3 regions of the Pseudarthrobacter sp. genome follow, and region 2 is predicted to be linked to each of the others. Evidence: riboswitches for the same ligand, from Rfam matches in the RefSeq annotation. Region 2 holds a riboswitch; each other region holds the start of a gene.
What was found. Region 2 has a riboswitch for cyclic di-AMP ahead of V6M49_RS02555 (C40 family peptidase). Riboswitches for the same ligand answer to the same signal wherever they lie in the genome.
Positions count from the first base shown of each region.

Region 1: linked by a shared signal. The riboswitch ahead of V6M49_RS08935 (hypothetical protein) and the one ahead of V6M49_RS02555 (C40 family peptidase) in region 2 are both predicted to bind cyclic di-AMP.
Region 3: linked by a shared signal. The riboswitch ahead of V6M49_RS03775 (C40 family peptidase) and the one ahead of V6M49_RS02555 (C40 family peptidase) in region 2 are both predicted to bind cyclic di-AMP.

Region 1 covers NZ_JAKFFD010000113.1:6,136-13,122, forward strand. The annotation lists gene V6M49_RS08915 (phosphatase PAP2 family protein) at 1-211, shown strand, start outside; gene upp (uracil phosphoribosyltransferase) at 254-889, shown strand; gene V6M49_RS08925 (VOC family protein) at 951-1,325, shown strand; gene V6M49_RS08930 (HAD-IA family hydrolase) at 1,383-2,081, shown strand; gene V6M49_RS08935 (hypothetical protein) at 2,143-2,871, opposite strand; cyclic di-AMP (ydaO/yuaA leader) riboswitch at 2,877-3,029, opposite strand; gene V6M49_RS08940 (sensor histidine kinase) at 3,130-4,683, opposite strand; gene V6M49_RS08945 (response regulator transcription factor) at 4,691-5,431, opposite strand; gene V6M49_RS08950 (hypothetical protein) at 5,722-6,051, opposite strand; gene V6M49_RS08955 (winged helix-turn-helix domain-containing protein) at 6,050-6,916, shown strand.
Region 2 covers NZ_JAKFFD010000028.1:14,935-21,921, forward strand. The annotation lists gene serC (phosphoserine transaminase) at 1-257, opposite strand, end outside; gene V6M49_RS02545 (metal-dependent transcriptional regulator) at 535-1,230, shown strand; cyclic di-AMP (ydaO/yuaA leader) riboswitch at 1,397-1,615, shown strand; gene V6M49_RS02550 (M23 family metallopeptidase) at 1,619-2,443, shown strand; cyclic di-AMP (ydaO/yuaA leader) riboswitch at 2,592-2,754, shown strand; gene V6M49_RS02555 (C40 family peptidase) at 2,825-3,499, shown strand; gene V6M49_RS02560 (NlpC/P60 family protein) at 3,671-4,417, shown strand; gene V6M49_RS02565 (HNH endonuclease) at 4,654-5,154, shown strand; gene mobA (molybdenum cofactor guanylyltransferase) at 5,247-5,957, shown strand; gene V6M49_RS02575 (DUF6457 domain-containing protein) at 5,954-6,247, shown strand; gene V6M49_RS02580 (molybdopterin molybdotransferase MoeA) at 6,213-6,987, shown strand, end outside.
Region 3 covers NZ_JAKFFD010000038.1:52,437-59,423, forward strand. The annotation lists gene V6M49_RS03740 (biliverdin-producing heme oxygenase) at 1-174, opposite strand, end outside; gene V6M49_RS03745 (NUDIX hydrolase) at 238-762, opposite strand; gene V6M49_RS03750 (DUF1918 domain-containing protein) at 825-1,025, opposite strand; gene V6M49_RS03755 (DNA alkylation repair protein) at 1,079-1,639, opposite strand; gene V6M49_RS03760 (TraR/DksA family transcriptional regulator) at 1,710-2,072, opposite strand; gene V6M49_RS03765 (cupin domain-containing protein) at 2,212-2,592, shown strand; gene V6M49_RS03770 (lytic transglycosylase domain-containing protein) at 2,615-3,907, opposite strand; cyclic di-AMP (ydaO/yuaA leader) riboswitch at 4,123-4,291, shown strand; gene V6M49_RS03775 (C40 family peptidase) at 4,295-5,146, shown strand; gene V6M49_RS03780 (protein adenylyltransferase SelO) at 5,216-6,679, opposite strand; gene V6M49_RS03785 (dienelactone hydrolase family protein) at 6,736-6,987, opposite strand, start outside.

The DNA.
Region 1 (6,987 bases), on a different contig from region 2:
CGTGATCTTCATCATCGCCATGGGCCTGAGCAGGGTGTTCCTCGGCCATCACTGGCTGACCGATGTGATGGCCGGCTGGTTCCTCGGCCTGGCCTGGGTGGGCATGGTGATCCTGGCGCACCGGCTGTTCCACCTGCTGCGGAAACGCGAGCACGCGGGCCCGGCACCCACGTTCGAACACCCCGCCCTGCGGGACGATCCGTCGAGCTGATTCCGGGCCGGACGCTGCGCGCGCGGGTGATAGTTTTGACGCATGCGCACTCTCGTTGTGGACCACCCGCTGGTCGCCCATAAGCTCACCGTCCTGCGGGACAAGAACACTCCGTCACCGGTCTTCCGGCAGTTGACGGAAGAGCTGGTGACCCTCCTGGCCTACGAAGCCACCCGTGAGGTCCGCACCCAGCCGGTCACCATCGAGACGCCGGTCAGCACCACAGTGGGCACCGCTTTCACCAAGCCCACGCCTCTGGTGGTTCCCATCCTGCGCGCCGGGCTCGGCATGCTCGAGGGCATGACCAAGCTGGTCCCCACCGCTGAGGTGGGTTTCCTGGGCATGGCCCGCGATGAGGAAACCCTGGACATCATCACGTACGCGGAGCGGCTCCCTGAGGACCTGACGGACCGGCAGATCTTTGTTCTGGATCCGATGCTTGCCACCGGCGGAACCCTGCGCGAAGCCATCAAGTTCCTGTTCAAGCGCGGCGCCTCAGACGTCACGTGCATTTGCCTCCTGGCCGCGCCGGAAGGCCTGGCCAAGCTCGAAGAGGAACTGGCCGAGGCCAACGTGACCATCGTGCTGGCTTCCATTGACGAACGGCTCGACGAGAAGTCCTACATCGTTCCCGGGCTCGGCGACGCCGGCGACCGCCTGTACGGCATCGCCGGCTAGTACGGGCTGCTCCAGAATGTAAGTCTTCCGCTTTCCTGCCGCCGCCGTTAGCCTGTGGCGCATGGACTGGAAACTTGAACTCGTTTTTGTGCCCGTATCCGACGTGGACCGGGCCAAGGATTTCTATGTCAACAAAGTTGGATTCAACCCGGATTTCGACGAGCGGCCCATGGATGGCATTCGTTTCGTCCAGCTGACCCCGCCGGGATCCGCCTGCTCCATTTGTATTGGCGAGGGCCTCAATGACGCCCCTCCGGGCACAGCCCCAAGCCTGCAGATGGTGGTCAGCGACATCCAGGCTGCCCACGACCACCTCAAGGGCAACGGTGTGGAGGTCAGCGACATCGACATCCAGGACTGGGGGCACTTCGTCTACTTCGCGGATCCCGACGGAAACAAGTGGGCGGTGCAGTACATCCCGGGCCGTGACGCCTGAGGGCGGCGCCCGGGTCGCGACGCCTGAGCCGGTAACGCCTAAGGCAAAATAGGCAGCATGAACATCCCCACACCTACCGCCACACGAGCACCTGCCGCCGCACGAACACTGACCTGCCGGGCCGTCCTTTTCGATATGGACGGCACACTGGTGGACTCCACGGCAGTAGTGGAGGAGGTCTGGGGAGAATTCGCGGCCCGGTACGGCCTGGACATCGCCGAAATCCTGCGCACTTCGCACGGCGTCCAGGCTGCCGATACCGTGCGCCGTTTCGCGCCGGCGGGAGCGGACGTCGCGGCCCTCACCGAGGAACTGGGTGCGATGGAACGGGTGCGGACGGCCGGTATCATCGCGTTGCCGGGGGCTGCCGACCTGCTTCGCAGCCTCCCGGCCCAGGCAGTGGCGCTGGTGACTTCAGCGGACAGGACCCTGGCAGACATCCGCATGGACGCTGCCGGGCTGGACATGCCGGCCACGGCCGTGACGGCGGACCTGGTCACACGGGGCAAGCCGCACCCGGAAGGCTATCTGATGGCCGCCGGGCTGCTGGGCGTGAAACCGGATGACGCCGTGGTGTTCGAGGATGCGCCCGCCGGAATCGCGGCAGGCGTTGCTGCGGGTATCCGGACGGTGGCCGTGGGTCCGAATGCGGGCGAATTGCCAGCAGGCGTGCTGCATATCGCGGATTACCGTGCCGTGACGGCCTCCGTGGAAACGGACGCCGCGGGACGGCAGCTCATTTCTTTCCGGCTTTGACTCTTTCCGGCTTTGACGCCGGCGGATCACTTTCGTGATCCGCCGGCGCCGCTCGGTCGGCCTAGTACCAGTTGTGCGACAGGTGGAAGTTCAGCGCCCCGCACGGTGACTGGTAGCGCTCCTGGATGTAGTTCAGGCCCCAGTTGATCTGCGTGCGGTAGTTGGTGATGTAGTCCGCACCGGCGCTAGCCATCTTCTCAGCAGGCAATGACTGGACGATGCCGTACGCGCCGCTGCTGGCGTTGGTGGCCGTGGTGGTCCAGTCGGATTCCTTGGTCCACAGCGTCTGCAGGCACTGCATCTGGTCAGCGGACCAGCCGTACGTCGCCAGCTGGCCAGCAGCGTAGGCCTGCGCTCCTGCGGGGTCGTTGACTGCCACAACAGGCGCGGGCGCAGGTTCCGGGGCCGGAGCCGGAGCGGGCTCCGGGACCGGGGCAGGTGCCGGTTCGGCGGCCTGGGGCGCGACGTTGATCTCGGCCGGCGCAGCTTCCGGGGAGGCCGGGGGCTGGATCTCGGCTGTCTCGAAGCTCAGCTTCGACTGGGCGCTGGCTTGTTCGGCGGCCTGGTCCGCGCTGGCCGCAAGCGACGCAGACTCGGAAGCGTGTGCCGCGGCGCTGACGCCGACCAGCAGGGCGCACGCCGTCGCGAACACCGCGACGCGCTGGCCCACGGAGGGAATCCGCGCGGCCTTGGACAATGGGGACATAGCTGCACCGAAGCGCGTCTGCTTGCGGTGGCTGTGGGACTTTGTGTCGCCCTGCGGGCGCGTTTGTACCTTGAATTCAGACATGATGGATCGCCTCTCACACCTGCGGAGTTAGCTGTCGGGTTCGGATGAGGGCATCCGGCCACACGGCACAATCACGTGTTGGCTTAACCCCAAAGGGCACTTGGTGCCCGGGACGGTGGGTCCCCCGCCTCTGCCTCTGAAAACGGAATCCGGGAAGCGGCAGAGCTTGGCGTCATCCGGATATGCGGCCCAAACGGGAACCACACGTCATCGACGCTACAGGAGCTGGAACCTTAAGTCACATTTTGGTAACGGGAATCACGGCGATGGTGTGTCGCCTTGCTGCGCTCGGGCGTCAGTGGGTTGCGCCAGCGCGCCGGCAGGGAAGAGCAATGCGAACTCCGTCCGTCCGGCCCGTGATGTCACTTCCACGCTCCCGCCATGGGCCTCCATGATCGACTGGACAATGGCCAGGCCCAAGCCACTTGTGCCTTCGGACGCCCCGGCGCCCGAGGCCGGCGCCGTACCCTTGCGCGCCGCGTCTGCGCGGGCAAACCGGGAGAAAACGTGGTCAACGAACTCCGCAGGGATGCCCCCGCCGTCGTCCGTTACCGTCACCGCTGCGCCGCCATTGGCAGACTTCGTGACAGCGGTGACCACGGTGGTTCCCGGCGGCGTGTGCTTGCGCGCATTGGATAGCAGGTTGACAAGCACCTGACGCAGTTGGGATGCATCACCCGTGACGGCGAGCGGCTCGTCAGGCAGTTCAAGGCGCCATTGGTGGTCCGGGGCGATGACCTTCTCGTCACTGACGGTTTCGATCACGAGTTGTGTGAGGTCAACTTCGCTGAGCTTCAGGGGCTGGCCCTCATCGAGCCGGGCGAGCAGGAGCAGATCCTCCACCAGGGTGGTCATGCGTTCGGACTGGCTTTGGACCCGGGCCAGGGATTTCCGGCCGTCCGGCGTGAAGTCCTCGGTCATCCGCATCAGCTCCGTGTACCCGCGGATGGCGGTCAGCGGGGTGCGCAGCTCATGGGAAGCGTCGGCAACGAACTGCCGCACCTTGGTCTCGCTCCGCTGCCGCGCCTCGAGGGCACTGGCGACGTTGTCCAGCATCAGGTTCAGGGCGTGCCCTACGCTGCCCACTTCGGTTCCGGGGTTGGAGTTCGACGGCGGGACGCGCACCGCGAGTGCCACCTCGCCCGCGTCCAGCCGGAGCCGGGCCACCCGGGTTGCCACCTCGGAAAGCTGCTCCAGCGGCTTCATGGTGCGCCGGATCAGCACTGTTCCTGCCAGTCCGATCAGCGCCAGGCCGCCCAAGGAGACAAACACAAAGGTCCACACCAGCGATGCCAGCGTGCTCTCCTTGGCGGCGAGCGGAAGGCCCGTGACAAGGACATCGCCGTAGCCGGTTTGGACGGCCACAATCCGGTAATCCCCGTTGGACAGCGAGCGGTTCACGGGGATGCCGTTCTGCGTCAGCGCCAGCAGGGTCTGCTTGTCCTCGGAGTCGAGGGGTAGGCGTGTGGTGTCCGAGTCCAGGAAACCGCCACTGGGGATCTGGCCGTTCAGGATCCGCGCATTCAGCGTTCCGACACTCTGCCCGCGGGAGTCAAGCGGGTCCGGCCTGCCGTTGAATCCGCCCAGGGGCGGGCGGCCCGGACCGTTCGAGAGTTTGGCGGCCTGGCTCAGCTGTTCATCCAGCTGACCCGTGAGAAAGGAATCCATGGAGGCGTAACTGAACAGCCCCACGGCGCCGCAGATGGCCACCAGCAGGGCCATGGCCAACAGGATCAGGCGCGTGCGCAGATGCCAGGTGTCCGGTTTCAGCCAGCTCCGGGCTGGTGCTGGGGTTGCTCGCGGCGAGGACATGGAGCTGTTACTCAGCCGGTTTGATGACGTAGCCGGCGCCCCGCACGGTATGGATCATGGGCGGGTGCAAGGCATCCACTTTCTTGCGCAGGTAGGAGATGTAGAGCTCCACAATGTTGGCCTGGCCGCCGAAGTCATAGTTCCAGACGCGGTCCAGGATCTGGGCTTTGCTGATGACGCGTTTGGGGTTCTCCATGAGGTACCGGAGCAGCTCGAACTGGGTGGCGGTGAGCTGGAGGGCGTCGCCCGCACGGGTCACTTCGCGGGTGTCGATGTTGAGGACAAGATCGCCCACCACAAGTTCGGCAGTGTCCATCGCGGCAACGCCGGAGCGCTGGACAAGGCGGTGCAGCCGCAGCAGGACCTCTTCCATACTGAACGGCTTGGTCACGTAGTCGTCCCCGCCGGCCGCCAGGCCCACGATCCTGTCCTGGACGGCGTCCTTGGCAGTCAGGAAAAGCGCAGGTACCTCCGGCGCGAAGGCGCGGATCCTGCCCAGCAGCTCAACGCCGTCGAACCCTGGCAGCATCACGTCCAGCACCAGGACGTCCGGGCGGAACTCCTTGGCAAGCTTGACGGCCTCCGGGCCATCCGAAGCCACCGCAACGGACCAGCCGGCCATGCGCAGCCCCATGCTCATGAGCTCGGAAAGGCTGGGTTCGTCGTCAACCACCAGGGCGCGGATGGGGGAGCCGTCCGGGTGGGTCAGTTGTGGAAGGTTGTTGGTCATGGAGTGCGAAGTGGCCATGGGACAACTCTCCGATCATTCGGTTAGCCCGCGCTATGGGGTTCCTGTGCGCACGCTGTGAATCCCAGCCTAGCGAGCTGGATGGGCGATCTGGGGGCCGGGCGGGACGCCGACAATCCGCCGGCGGACGCCTTCTCCGCTGGACAGGCGGCAAAACCCGGCAGGGAATCTCGGCAAGTCATTGGCCGGTGAATTTCAAGGTCTTGATATGGCGAAAGGGCGAACATTGTTCGCCGGAGAGGGCCATTTGCGCACCCATGACGGACAACAACTCCTATTTTGCCGCCAAATCAGAATGGTGATCTGTAACACAAATCCGCATTTTGTCTCAGTATGCGGAACGTTGCACCCATTGTTACTTGCAAGTTTTCATTGTTACGTTGCACACTTTCAATTGTGAACAAGAACTCAACAGCACCTGCAGCCGCAGAATATTGGCCCAGCACATCCGCTGCTGCCGACATGCGCTGTTGTCGAATGCACGCCTGATCTTCAGACCCCACGAAGTTCTTAGGCATTCGCCCCCAGCCCAGCGTAGGGCGCCATCCCCAGATTTCATTGCGGGGACAATCAGCATTCGAGCCGCGATGACGGCCATTCACATTGAGGTAAGCATTCATGTCAGTTGCATCCGGATACGTCCACATCTCCGTCCGTAACGCAGGCAAGGCCGGCCAGGCTTCCGGCCTCCGCCAGGGGTTCGGTGCCCGACCGGCGTTCGCCCCGGCTGCACCCGGGGCCAGCTTTCCTGCCCCCGGCTACGCACCCCAGGGCTACAACCCCAGTTCCTACGGCCAGCTCCGCGCCGTCCAGCCTGCCGATGCCGCGCCGCTCACCGCGCCCACTCCGGTGATCGCGGGACCCAACAGTGTCCGCCCGGTCGCCAATGACACCGTGGCCCGCGGATTTGTCCTCTACATGGGCATCGACGAGGAGACCGCAGCGGCTGCCGGAACCTCCATTGCCAAGCTTGCCCAGGAAATCCGCGCTTACGCACAGTCACTCGTGACCGGTGCTGAAAGCTACGCGGCCGTGGCCGTGGCGCCGGCCGGCACCCCCGGTTCCGCGCTCGACGTCGTCCGTTCCACCTTTGGTGACCCCACCGTGAACGCGCAGAAGCGCACCGAGACTGCCCGGCTGCAGCAGCCCCAGGACCCGCGCCCGTCCGGCGTCCTGATCGACCTCGCCCGCCGCGAAGTCCACCTTGACGGCGAATCCCTGAACCTGACCTTCAAGGAATTCGAACTCCTGAACTACCTGGTGGAAAACGGCACCCGCACGGTTGGCCGCGATGAACTGCTTGAGGGCCTGTGGCGCAACGCCGAGGAAGTCCCCAACGAGCGCACCATCGACGTCCACATCCGCCGTCTCCGCTCCAAGCTGGGCCGCCTCGCCAACACCGTCCGTACCGTCCGCGGCCAGGGCTACCGCTTCTACGAGCACCCCGAAGTTATTGTCTGGGCCGCTCCGGAATACTCGATCTAGTCCTTACTTCAGTACCGCCAAAAGGCGGCACGATCCCTCTGCGCCTGCGCTCGTACCTCACGCAACAACGG
Region 2 (6,987 bases):
TCCCAGAAAGCGGTGGAGCCGCCGACGCCGAGGACCACTTCGTAGCCTTCGGGGGCGCGGAAGAACTGGCTGAGGCCTTCACGGACGGAGCCCACGAGGTTCTTGACCGGAGCCTGGCGGTGGGAGGTGCCCAGGATGGTCTTGGACGCCGCTGAGAGCGCTTCGAGCTGCTCCGGCCTGACCTTGGAGGGTCCTGCGCCGAACCGTCCATCCTTTGGCAGGAGGTCGGCGGGAATAGTGATGCTGGTTTCGCTCACGGGGGCTCCAATTTCGGCATGGACGTGGCTCACGTCCGGGCGGTGGGGTGGCCGGTAGTCGGCGGTGACTGCATAAGGACCTCCCTTATTCTGCCTGAACCCTCGATTGGGCGGGGAACCGGGGCCGTCATAGTCCGGCCAATGAGACTCTTTGTCTCCGCCCGGGCATTATCCAGACAAATTCAAAATAGGCTAAGCTTTTTAGCGGACCTCGCCGCTGAGCGGGACGCGATACGGTGGGACAACGCAAGGTACTGCGCTCGAGGAGCTGAGCTGGATGACGGATCTGATCGATACTACGGAGATGTATCTTCGGACCATTTTGGAGCTTGAAGAAGAGAACATCGTTGCTCTTCGCGCACGCATCGCCGAACGGCTGCGGCATTCCGGACCCACGGTGTCCCAAACCATCGGCCGGATGGAACGCGACGGACTGGTCGTGGTCTCCGGAGACCGCCACCTGGAGCTCACGGAAGCCGGGCGGAAACGCGCTACGGAAGTGATGCGCAAGCACAGGCTCGCGGAACGGCTCCTGGCGGATGTGATTGGCCTGGACTGGGCCTATGTCCACGATGAAGCGTGCCGCTGGGAGCATGTGATGAGCGAACGCGTAGAGCAGCGCATCTACGAATTGCTCAACCACCCCACCGAGTCTCCGTACGGCAACCCCATCCCCGGGCTGGCCGCCCTGGGCGGGCCGGCGCCCGCGCTCCCAGACGCCGGTGTGATTAATCTCCTGGATGCGATGCAGGGCTACGGGCCAGCGTCGAACGTGACAGTCAGCCGGCTGGCTGAGCCCATCCAGGTGGAACCTGAGCTGCTGGTCCAGTTGGATGAAGGCGGGATCAGGCCCGGTGCCACGGTGTCCCTGGAGCGCGTAGGGGAGTACATTTCGGTGCGCGTTCCGGGAATCGAAGGGGCGCTCGAGCTGCCCCCGGAAGTGGCATCCCACGTCTTCGTTTCCGTCAGCTGACGGGAAGGCGGTCCGCCGTGTGGGGCCGCGCGTGGGGCCGTTCCATAGCGCAGCGACGCAAGGTTCCGCAAAGGTAACGGAATTGTTACTGTCCAAGTTAATCACCTATAGTTGAAACTCAGCGTCGATACAAAAGCGTTACCTGATCCGGAGCCGAGCTCTGCCAGCGGATCAGGTGCATCAGTCACCAACTGGCAGAGGCGGGGGAACCACAACCGGCAGTCGTAAGACTGCCTTGGGGTTAAGTCCGTCAGCAGCAAGCCTCTTCCAGCGAAGGATCCTCACGGGATATCTCTGCGCCAAGTGCTTGTCACGGCGGACCGGGTCTTTGAACTCTCTGACCCGAATCCGACAGCTAACTTCGCAGGCTACCCAGAGAGGAACATTCTTGACCACGCAATACTCCAGGGGCCGCCGTCGCGCGGTGGGTCCCGCCTCGGCGCCCAGAGTGGCCGAGGATTTCAGCGCGGAGAGGCCCCGCGACCCACAGCGGGAAGCCCGCCGCCGCCGGGGACCCTTCCGGCAGATGACGGATTTCGCCGCCGCCAGTGGCCTCGGCCAGAAGGCCGGCATCGCCCTGGCAGCAACAGGCCTGGCTCTCACTGTGACGGTTCCTGTGACCGGCCCCGTGATGGCCACTCCGGCACCCGGCCAGGCTGCATTAGCCGTTTCCGCTGCTCCGCAGCCCGAAGTGACCGCCGAAGCCGCCGCCCAAATTGATTTCAGCCGCTCGTCCGTGGTGACCCAGGGTGATCCCGACGGCAAGCTGAAGCAGCTGTTGAGCGCCCAGTCCGCGGGATCCATTACCCGCGCCGCCTCTGCCGGAAGCCTTGGCTCGCCGCTGGCCCAGCTGGTTACGGCCTCACCCTTCGGGTTCCGGGTCAGTCCCATCACCGGCGGCTCCGGCGACTTCCACCGCGGCCAGGACTACGTGGCACAGTGCGGAACCTCCGTCATGGCCGCTGCCAGCGGCACCGTGACCTTCGTTGGCTGGCACCAGTACGGCGGTGGCAACCGCGTGGTGGTGGATCACGGCAATGGCCTTGAAACCACCTACAACCACCTCTCCTCCGCCAGCGTCAAGGTAGGCCAGACGGTCAGCCGCGGCGACGTGGTTGCCCTCAGCGGCACCACGGGCGCGTCCACGGGCTGCCACCTCCACTTCGAGGTCCAGATCAATGGCGAAGTCGTCGACCCCACCGGCTGGCTCTGACCCAAATGATGGCCAACTCTCGAATCGTAGCAACATGCCGTGACCTGAATGTGACATTGGCTCGGAACTCCTGTAACGTCTAAAGCGCGTCAACTTTTCCGAAGTTGACGTTCTTGAGTGGATTGCCTAGCTCTGCCACCGCTCAAGGTCCGTTCGCATGACATCGTCTGGCAGGGGCGGGGGAACCAATTTTGGTCTTCGATTCTGAAGGCCTTGGGGTTAAGTCGCAAAGCTTCCACTGTGAAGCAGCGCGGCCGGGTGACTCCCATCCGAATCCGACAGCTCACCTCGCAGGCATTGGGAGAGGCTACCTTCGTGTCTTCACGCCATACTTCTGCGCGTCACCGCGCACAACCGGTTCGCACTAACCCCTTGGGCTCCGTGTCCAAGGCCGTCAGTGCCAATGCCGGGACCGTAGGTCGCCAGGCTGCTGTTATCGCAGCTGCATCAGGTCTGATCCTGAGCATGGGGCTTCCGGCCAACGCCGCGGATTCCACCGCCGGCGTTTCCGCCTCTACCGAGTCCGGTTCCGCGCAGACGGCACTTGCCGTCACTGCCGCGCCCACGGCTACCGTTTCCTTCGAACGCCCCGTCATCAAGACGACGCCGGCGCCGAAGGTTGAGAGGGTCCGCGCGCAGTCCACGGCTTCCGAAACCGGGGCTCAGGGTGCTGCCGCAACCGAGGCCGCGGCCTCCAAGCTCGCTGACACTGTCTCCTCTGCTGCTGCTTCGGGTCTGGCAGCACTTGCCTACACCGGTATCGGTCACCCCTACCTCTGGGGCGGCACCACTCCCAACGGCTGGGACTGCTCCGGCTTCACGCAGTGGGTCTACGCCCAGGCCGGCATCAGCATTCCCCGCACCAATGCCTGGACGGCCATGCGGCCCACCGCCACACCGGCTCCCGGTGACCTGGTCATGCAGAATGGCGGCGCCCACGTTGGCATTTACGTCGGCAACGGCATGATGATCAGCGCACTGAACCCGTCACAGGGCACGCTGCTCCACTCCGTGGCATCCACGGGCGGCGGATCCTTCTTCACGCTGGCCCCGTAGTTCCTGCAATCCAGCAGTTCCTGCAGCCCTGTGCTGCCGGAACCGATTCTTCGCTGGAGACTTTTCGCTAAATCCCCGTTCGGGATGTGCCGGCGTACCCCCAAGATGCCGGCGCCTCCAACGCCCTTGGACTGCCTACGCGGTCCTGAGGAAAACGAAAGAGAGAAATTAATGACTACACGTGCAACTGTTGCACGGCACCGCGCCGAGGTCACCAAGACCAACTCGCTGGCTGTCATTGCCAAGGCTGTCGGCGACAACGCCGGCGGCATGGGCCGCCAGGCTGCGGTTATCGCTGCTGCTTCCGGCCTTGTCCTGACCAGTGGTATCGCCGCGAACGCGGCAGACACCGGAGTCCAGCACGAAGGTGCTTCCGCTTCGAACCTTGAGGCTGAGGTTTCCGCTCCGGCCATCATTTCCGCTGCTTCCACCATTGCCATCTCCTACGAGAAGCCGGCCGTGACCACCACGCCCGCTCCGGTTGAGGCTCCCGAGCCGGTTGTTGAAGCTCCGGCTCCGGCCAAGGCCGCGGCAACCATCACGGTAGCGTCGGCCACTCCGGCTGCTCCCTCGGCTCCGGTCGCCGCCAGCGGCAAGGGTGCTGCCATCCTGTCCGCTGCTTACGCACAGCTCGGCGTCAGCCAGGACTGCACCATGCTGGTGACCAACGCCCTGGCCGCCGTGGGCATCAACTACCACGGCTGGCCCGCCGGCTACCTGTCCCTGGGTAAGACCGTGAGCGCCGCCGAGGCCCAGCCCGGCGATCTGATCTACTACGCCGACGGCGGCGCGGGCATGGCCCACATCGCCGTATACGCCGGCAACGGTCAGGCAGTCCACGGCGGTTACAACGGCAACCAGACCGTTGTATTCAGCGCCAATGTTGGCTCAGGACCGGTCTTCATCCGCGTGTCCTAGCAGCAGCTTCAGTGTTCAAAGGACCCCCGCCTCACGGCGGGGGTCCTTTGCTGTCTCCGGCCTGTCGTACCGATCCGGACAGCCGCCCAGGCCCGACACGTGACCCCGGTTACTTCCGGGATTAGCTGATCCCGGGATTCTTTGTTTACTCTTGTGGTGTCGATCCATAGCCCGGATATGCCGGGGGCAGCCGGCCCTCGTGCCCCTGACGGGTGCGGCCACAAAGAGGTACGTGCATGCGCACTCTCGTTCTGAATGCTGGATATGAACCGCTGGCGGTAGTCACCTTCCGCCGGGCGCTGGTGCTTGTGCTCACGGGCAAGGCCAGTGTTATTGCCGAGGGCGATGACCCTGTGGTGGGGCCTCAGGAGATTTTGGGCCGCCCGTCCGTGATTCTCCTGAACCGCTACATCCGCCCCAGATACAACCAGGGCACCGCTGTCAGCCGCCGCGGCGTCCTGCGGCGGGACGGACACCGCTGCGCGTATTGCGGCAAAGGGGCCCACACCATCGACCATGTGCAGCCCAAGTCGCGTGGCGGCGCCGACTCCTGGGAGAACCTGGTGGCCGCGTGCCTCCGCTGCAATAACACCAAGGGCGATCACACCCCGGCTGAAATGGGCTGGAAGCTCAGGTTTGATCCGGAACCGCCGCATGGCACCATCTGGCAGATCAAGGAACTTGAGAAGCCCACGCCGGACTGGGATCCGTTCCTGCTGCCTGAGCGGGCTGCCTGAGCGGGCCGCCTTGTTCCGGGCTGCCTTGTTCCGGTCCGCGCGGTAGTTCCAGCCCGGCGCAGTATTCCTGCCTGCGCGGTTAAGCTGGGAGGGTGGACGCTGACCCCCTCGACTTCGATGCCGTCATCCTCGCCGGCGGCCGTTCGTCGCGGCTCGGTGGCGTGCCCAAGCAGAGTCTGACGTACGACGGCGACTCCCTGCTGCGTCGCTCCGCCGCCGCTGCGAGGGGAGCCCGGGCCGCCGTCGTGGTTGGTCCGGACACCGGGGAGGTGCCGGCCGGCGAAATCCCTGCCGGATTTCTCCGCTGCCGCGAAGAACCCCCCTTTAGCGGTCCCGCGGCTGCTATCGCGGCCGGGCTTGCGGCCCTGTCCGCGGCGGGTGGCAGCCGCCCCGGGCTGACGCTGGTGCTGGCCTGCGACATGCCCAACGTGGGGCAGGCGGTGGCGGCGCTGAAGGCTGCGTTGCGTGCGCGAGGACCCGCTGCCGGAGCGCCCGCGGGCTTGGCACCGGACGGCGTGGTGGCCGTCTCGGAGGATGGCCGCCGTCAGCCGCTGGTCGGTTTTTATAGCACGGTCGCGCTACAACGTTCCGTGGCGGAACTGGAAAGCACCGGACGCTTAATCAACGGTTCGGTGAGGGCACTCCTTGCTAGTCTGGACGTGCAGCTTGTCGCCGTTCCGGCTGGCTCCACGGCAGACGTGGACACCTGGGACGATGCCGCCGCACTTGGAGTGGCCGGTCCGGATCCCCTAGCCGGGTTCCGGGGCAACACTGCCGCAGACGATTTGGGAGGCAGAGCGTGAAAAGCCAGGAAGAGACGCTGGAAGAATGGTGCAGGTCCTTGCTCCAGGCGTATGAACTGGAGGACGTCCAGATCGACGTCAACACCATCCTGTCGCTGGCCGGCGTGGCAGCCCACTCAGTGGTCCGCCCCGCCGCCCCGCTCACCACCTTTATTGCCGGTTTCGCCGCCGGCCTGGCTGCGGGAGCAGGGCAGGCCACCAACGCCGCCGCCATGACCGCTGCCATGGACCGTGCCCGCACCCTGGCTGCTGACTATGACGCCGAATCCGCCGGGACCCCCGTCGAATGACTCCCGTTCAGTGACCGCCGCCCCCGGCGACGTATCCGAAAATCCCGAGCAGCAGACAGCCCCGGCAAAGCACCTGGCCCACACCTGGGAAGAGGCGCGCAAGGCCGCTTTTGATATCGCCACGCCAATTCCGCCGGGCCGGGTTCCCCTGGGCCAGGCCCTGGGCAGGGTCCTGGCCGAAGACATCACCGCGTTGCACGACATGCCGCACTACGCGTCGTCTGCGATGGACGGATGGGCCGTCAACGGCAGCGGTCCGTGGATCGTGGCAGACGCAGGCCTGCGGCTGGCACCCCACCAGGCCAGCCCCATCGTCACCGGCGGACTGATCCCGCCCGGCGCCAAAGCGGTCCTGCGCAGCGAAAGTGCCGTGCTTGGAACGGACGACGACGGCCTGCCGCTGTTGATGACCGGCGGCGCCGCCCGCCCCGGCGAGCCCGGGAACGGCCAGCACATCAGGAAGGCCGGCGAGGAAGCCGCCGCGGGAGAGGTGCTGGTCAAGGCCGGCGTAACACTGAACCCGGCCCATCTGGCGGTCGCGGCCCTGGCCGGGCACGATGACCTGCTGGTCCAGGGCAAGCCGGTGGTTAAGCTCCTGCTGACCGGCTCCGAAGTTGTGGCCCACGGGCTGCCGGTCCCCGGACAGGTTCGGGACACCTTCGGTCCGCAGCTCGCGGCCGTTGTGGAAATGCTCGGCGGTATTAACGGCGGCCAGGAGCGGATCGGCGATTCCTACGCTG
Region 3 (6,987 bases), on a different contig from region 2:
CCGCGCCACTGATTCCATGGCACCGTACACCGTGTACAGCTGGGCAGTGAGGGCAGCGACGGCGGCCTCGTCCAGCCTGCCCTCGAGCAGGTCTCCCATAAACGGGGACGACTCAGCTTCTTCGTGGGCCGTACTGGTGGACTGTTTGAGCCACACGGAGAGCGGGGCGGTCATGTTCTTCCTCACGCGCAGCAGGGGGGTCGGAACACCATTATGGCGCACCGCACTTAGGCAACCCTAATCTCGCCCTTCCAGCATGCGCGTCCGCAGGTCCGGCCACGATTTTGCGAAACCGGGATGGAGCTCTTTCGCGTCCACCTCGTCCAACGGAACCCACTTGAGTTCGAGGCTTTCCGGATCGCTGATTACGGGCTCAAAAGGCACGGTCACCTGCACTACAACGGTGGTGTAGGACCAGTAGCCCAAGTCCAGCACAGACGTGAAGAGGACGCTCACATCCGCGGCCGGTACCGCGGCTTCCTCGTGCGCCTCGCGGAGGGCCCCGGTGACTGCGTCCTCGCCATGGTGCAATGCTCCGCCGGGCAGTCCCCAGGTACCACCGTTATGGCTCCACAGCGCGCGGTGCTGCAGGAGAACGCCCTTGCCGGGGTCATAAGCCAGCACGCCGGCGGCACCGAACCTGCCCCAGAACTTGCCGCCGCCGCCCTCCACCCAGGCGTCACCGGGGTCCCGCGGACCGGTCCGGACCGGCGGAATCGTGAGGTTCGCGTCAGGGGACGTGGCAGCCAAGGAGTGATCCATTCCACCAGTCTGACAGGTGCCCGGTGGCCCGGTGGCCCGGACGCGCGGCCGCCCGCGGCGCGTCAGCCGGTCTGTCCCGCGTGACCGCGTTCGATGGCGAAATCACCGCCCGGGTACATAACGGTTTCGTGTCCGTCGTCGAACCTGACCAGGTAGGGCGGATGACCTTCCTGACCACGGACTTCCACGATCACGCCGTGCCGGTCCGAAGATCCGACGGTCCTCCCCCGGACGATAATCCTGTCGCCCTGCGCTGCCTCCATGGCAATCACCTCCAAGCCCCAGAGTACGACTGACGGGGACTGGGGAACAGGGGTCAGTCGCGTTCCGCGTCGCGGTTCCCGGAAATGCGCTGCAGGTCGGGTCCCTGAGACGCGATGAGCCGGGCAGCGTGGCGAAGCGAATCGTCGGGGTCCTGGTGCCAGCGGGCGATGACGACGTCGGCGCGCTGGCGGCCGCTTTCGCCCAGTCCCTGCAGCAACGGAACCACAACGTCGGCAATCAGGGGGGCCACCAGCTCACCGGTCTGCGCGGTTCTGATGAAGCCCTCCAGCCGGGTCAGGTCAGAGTGGCGAAGAAGGGCAACCCGGGACTGCAGCAGCACCACGGCGGCGAGCCGCCTCTCATAGACCGGCCGCCTGCCGGGACCGGGCCGGCCCCAGAGTAGGGATGCCAAAGCGGTCACCTCATCGTGGCCAAGATCCTTGAACTTCCTGCCGGCATCGCGGACGGTGCCGCGTACGGCTCCCACTGACGATCCCCAGGAACCCAGGACCCCGCCCACCCGGGCCTCCACGTCCTCCGCCCGGTACCAGGCGCCCTCATTCTGCAGGGTGGCATCGATGAAGCCAGCAGCGTCCTGCACGCGCCCGTTCACAGCCCCCTCCCTCTCACGGCAACCGGAAGTCACGGCATTGGAGTCCACGACATCTGGGTTCACGGCGCCGCTACCGTCCCTGCCGACCGGCGGCAGCGTGGAGGATGCAAAACGGCGTCGACGGGCGGGCTTCGAGCCGTCCCTCCGCGATGGGGTCCCCGCACACGGCGCACGTGCCGTAGGTGCCCGCCGCAATCCGCGCCAGGGCCGCGTCCACCTGGTCAAGTCCCGCACTGCTCTGCTTCAGGAGCGCCGAGGCCTGCGACAGCTCGAACGCAATGGTGGAACCCTCGGGGTCGTGCTCGTCATCCACGTTGGAATCCTGGCGGGCGGCGTTGGCCGACGAAATGTCCGCACGGAGGGCGGGGAGGAGCGCGAGTTTCCGGGTGCGCTCTTCTTCCAGCAGAACCCGGAACCGTTCAAAATCGGGCATGGGAAAAGCCTAGTGGTTTGGGTCTCGACAAGCGCCGTCGGCGGGAGCATGCTGGCAATCGTAAGCGCCTCAGATGCGGTCTGGCAGCCAGGGACAGACAGCTGATGGACACAGAATCAACAGAGAAAGTCTGCGTGCCATGCCTACCAACGTCGTCACCACACTGGCAGTCAAATCCCACAACACGCCGGATGAGAAGCGCCGCCCGGACAAAACCGAAGTGGACGTAGTCAACCTCGGCGACTACACCGTTGGCCGGTTCACGTTCAGTCCCGGCTGGCGCTGGTCGGACTGCATCAAGCCGGTGGTCCAGACCGAGTCCTGCCAGAACAACCACGTCGGATACTGCGTTTCCGGGGCACTCAACGTCGAGACCACCAACGGCACCCGGATCAGCATCAGCGCCGGCGACTCCTACACCATTCCGCCCGGACATGACGCCTGGGTGGACGGCGACGAAGCCTTCGTCGGCATTGAATTCCTCAGCGCCGCGGTATTCGCCAAGGCACCGGGAACGTGACGCGGCTGCCGTCCCCCGCAAGTCAGTACCAGTTGTTGGCCACGGAATGGTTCCACGCGCCGCACGGTGACCCGTAGCGGTCAGCGATATAGGACAGGCCCCAATTGACCTGGGTCCGGTAGCTCGTGAGCCAGTCGCTGCCGGCGCTGGCATACTTGCTGGCCGGCAGCGACTGGGCGATCCCGTATGCGCCCGAGTACGGGTTGGTGGCAGTGGTCAGCCAGTTCGACTCCTTGGTCCACAGCGACGCCAGGCACGGAAACTGGTCCTGGCCCCAGCCGTAGGCGCCGAGCTGCCCGGCCGCGTAGTTCTTGGCGCCCGCGGGGTCGTTGACAGCGCCTCCCGGAACGGAAGGCACGACGACGACGGGCGGCGGGACCGGCGTCGGGCTCGGGACCGGAGGCGGGGCGGGCACGCCCGGTACAGCAGGCGGGGCCGGAGCCGGTTTCTGTGCAGCGGCAAGGGCCGCCGCCTTGGCTGCCGCCTCCGCCTGTTGGCGTGCCTGTTCCTGCGCCGCGGCCCGCTTGGCGGCCTGCGCCGTTTCATACGCGGCCAAGGCCACCTGGCCCTGCCGGAACTCCCCCTCCACGGCAGCCGTGGTCCCTTTGAGGGAGGCCAGCTGCGCGGTCAGTTCCAGGCCGTGCTCCTGCTGCTCCGCGATCTGCCGGGACATGGCCTGCTGGGCGGATTGGGCGGCGTCGAGCTTGGTTCTGGCCTCGCCGGACAGGCGCTCGCGCTCGGCCCTGGCCGCCTGCTCCTGATCGGCCAGGGCACGGGAAATGCGTTCGGCGCTTGCAGATTTGTTGACCAGGGCCGCAGTCTTATCGCTGACGATCTGGACGATATTCAGGCCGTGGATGCTGTTGTTCTGCACGGCGTCGAGGGCAACGAAGAAACCCATGTTGGTTCCACCGGTCTTGTACGATTGGGCCGCCAGAGCACCGATTTCCTTCTTGTACTGTCCCAGTTCGGCCGCGGCGCGTGCCGTCTGGGCCGTGAGTGCGTCCACAGTGGAAGTGGCGGCCTGAAGTGCCGCTTCGGCCTTGGCGTACTCCGCGGCGGACGTTACGGCCGCATTGCCCAGCGCCTCTGCTTCAGCCTGGAGTCCGCCCAGCAGCCCGTTGATCCTGGTGACTTCTGCCGCTTTGCCGGCCTCGCTTTTCTTGGCGTTCTGCACGTCTTGCCACGAGGGATACCCGCCGGGCGGCGCGTCGTCGTCGGCATGCGAGGGAAGCAGCGCAGCCGACCCCACCAGGGCGACCGCCAGCAGGCCGGCGAGGGCGGGCAGCCGCATTTTTTGAACAATCCGGGACATAGTTGGTGAGCTTACCGGGCATATACGGATTACGGGGCCTGACCTGCAACATCGTTACCGAGGAGGGAGGGAATCCGAGATGAAGCGCGGGTGGATTTCACGCCTACATTCCGTTACCGGAATGTGACATTGCCGATAACTGGAAGTTATGGTCAAACGGTGGCCCGGCTCAAGCCGGGACATTCCCGCCAGTATGCCGAGCCCTGCCGCTGACCGGGATCCAGTCGCTTTCCAGCTGGCAGGGACGGGGGAACCACGTTTCCACGGCTTTTCGAAGCCTTGGGGTTAAGTCGGTATCGCTCCGTCCCGTGCGGCGGCGCTACCGGCCGGGTATCTCCGACCCGAACCCGACAGCTCACCCCGCAGGCATGGGAGAGGCGATCAACCGTGTCCAAGAATTCCGCTGCCGCACGCCTTCGTGCGGTTCCTGCCCGCTCTACCGTCCTCATTGGCCTGGCCACTGCGGCCAAAACACACCCCCTGACGTTTGGCCGGCCGGCCCTGGTGGCTGTTGCTGCATCCGGCCTGCTGTTCAGCATTGGCGTCCCGGCTCAGGCCGGCGTCCACGGCCCGGACAACTCCGGGACTGCCAACACTCAGGTCCAGACCAGTGCGGCGGCAGCGGCTCCGGCCGCTGTTGCTTCGACTTCCGCTGCAGCAGCCCCCGCCGCGGCCAACGTCCACACAGTCGTTTCGGGTGACACGCTGGGCCAGATTTCCGCCGCCAACGGCGTCCCGCTCAACGACGTCCTTGCCGCCAACGGACTCTCGCTGACCAGCATCATCTACCCCGGCGACCAGATCCTGATCCCTGGTGCCGGCTACACCGCACCGGCTCCCGCAGCGTCTCCCGCGGCGGCGCCGGCCTCCCCCACCAACACCGGCATAAGGCTGGCCTCAACGTCCGCACCGGCGGCCCAGGCTCCGGCCGGCTCGCTCGGCGCGGCCATCCTGGCTTCCGCCAACTCCCAGCTCGGCATCCAGCAGGACTGCACCGCCATGGTGGAGAAGGCGCTGCGCTCGGTGGGTAAAAGCGTGGGTGACCTGGCTCCCGGCCAGTTCTTCCAGTACGGCCCGGTGGTGGGCACACCGGCCGCAGGGGACCTGGTCATCACGGCCGGCCATGTGGGCGTCTACGCCGGCAACGGCCAGGTTGTCAGTGGCGGGGTGGACGGTTACAAAACCGAAGTGCACTCGATCAGCTGGCTCGCCGGAGCGTCCTTCGTCCGCGTAGCGTGATCCGACCATGCTCGACGGCGGCGGGCGGCACCCAGCCCCGCGCCGCCGTCGTCCATCCCTGGTGTTCTCTCAGGTCCCGCAGAAGGTCCGATAGCTCCCGAAGTCTTCAGGGGCGGGGCCGGCGTAGCGTTCCAGCCCGGGGCGCTGCGTGTACGGATCGGCCAGGACGTCCACCAACCGGTTGAATGGGTCCAGGTCGCCGGCGATAGCCGAGTCCAGAGCCTCTTCAACCAGGTGGTTCCTGGGGATGTAGACGGGGTTGACCCGGTCCATCAGGTCCGCGTCCGGCGCCAGGGCCAGCCACCGTGCGGCCCAGGCGTCGAAGGCTTCGGGGTTCGCAAACATGGACCGCGTAGTTTCCGGCGTACCGCGGGCCGCCGAGCCGAGGCCCCGGAAGAAGGAGGTGTAATCCACCTGGCCTTCCTGGAGCAGCGCCAGCACGCCGTCCACCAGGGACGACGCGACGTCGTCGTGCGTGTCCGGGCGCAGCCCAAGCTTGGACTTCATGCCTGCCGACCAGGCAACGCTGTACAGGGCGCGGAAGCCGCCGAGGGATTCAACGGCGAGCGCCACGGCCTGGTCCTGGTCTTCATGGAGCAGGGGCAGGAGTGCTTCAGCGAGCCGGGTGAGGTTCCATTCGGCGATGACCGGCTGGTTGGCGTAGGCGTAGCGCCCGTCCGCGTCGATGGAGCTGTAGACCGCGCCGGGGTTGAACGCGTCCATAAAAGCGCAGGGACCGTAGTCGATGGTCTCGCCGGAGATGGCCATGTTGTCGGTGTTCATCACGCCATGGACGAAGCCCACCAGCATCCATTGCGCCACCAGGGACGCCTGCGCGGCTATGACCGCCTCGAAGAACGCGAGATAGGGCTTGTCGGCAAGCGCCGCGTCCGGGTAGTGGCGGCTGATGGCATGATCCGCCAGACGGCTCAGAAGGTCCGCCTCGCCGTTGACGCGGGCGAACTGGAAGCTGCCGACCCGCAGGTGGCTGCTGGCCACCCGGGTGAGCACGGCCCCGGGCAGCATCGTTTCGCGGCGGACGGGCCGGCCCGTGGCCACCACGGCGAGGGACCTCGTGGTGGGGATGGCCATGGCGTGCATGGCTTCGCTGACGATGTACTCGCGCAGCATGGGACCGACGACGGCGAGACCGTCACCCGCGCGGGCGAACGGTGTCCGGCCGGAGCCCTTGAGGTGGATGTCCCGAAGCTGCCCGTGGATGTCCGTGACCTCCCCCAGCAGGAGGGCCCGCCCGTCGCCGAGCAGGGGTGAGTAGCCGCCGAACTGGTGGCCGGCATAGGCCTGGGCCACGGGTGTGGCACCGTCAGGAATCTGGTTGCCGATGAGCAGCCGCGTCCCCTCGGGCGTCCGCAGCCAGGACGGGTCGAAGCCCAGCTCGGTGGCCAACGGCTCGTTCAGGACCAGCAGCTGCGGGTCAGGTGCTTCCTCCGCCTGCCAGGGAACCGCCAGCTCCCCGAGTTCGCGGGCGAAACGCCCGCCGAAGGTGAGCGTTAGTGGGATTGCGGTGCTCATGCTTCAAGACTACCCGTGGCAGGACAGCCCAGACCGCGGCGGATCAGACGTGCTGCTCAGACGTGCTGTCCGAACCAGGCGAGGGTGTCGTTCCAGGCAGCCGTGGCTTGGGTTTCGTTGTAGCGCTCGCCGGTGTCGTTGTGGAAGGCATGGTCGACGCCGGGGTAGACGGTGATCTGGTGGCGGACCCCGGCAGCCACCAAGGCGTCACGAAGGGCGGGCATCGCGCCGGTGATCCGCTGGTCGCGTTCGGCATACACACCGAACGCCGCAGCCTTGATGGCCGGCACCTTGTTCAGGTCCGGCGC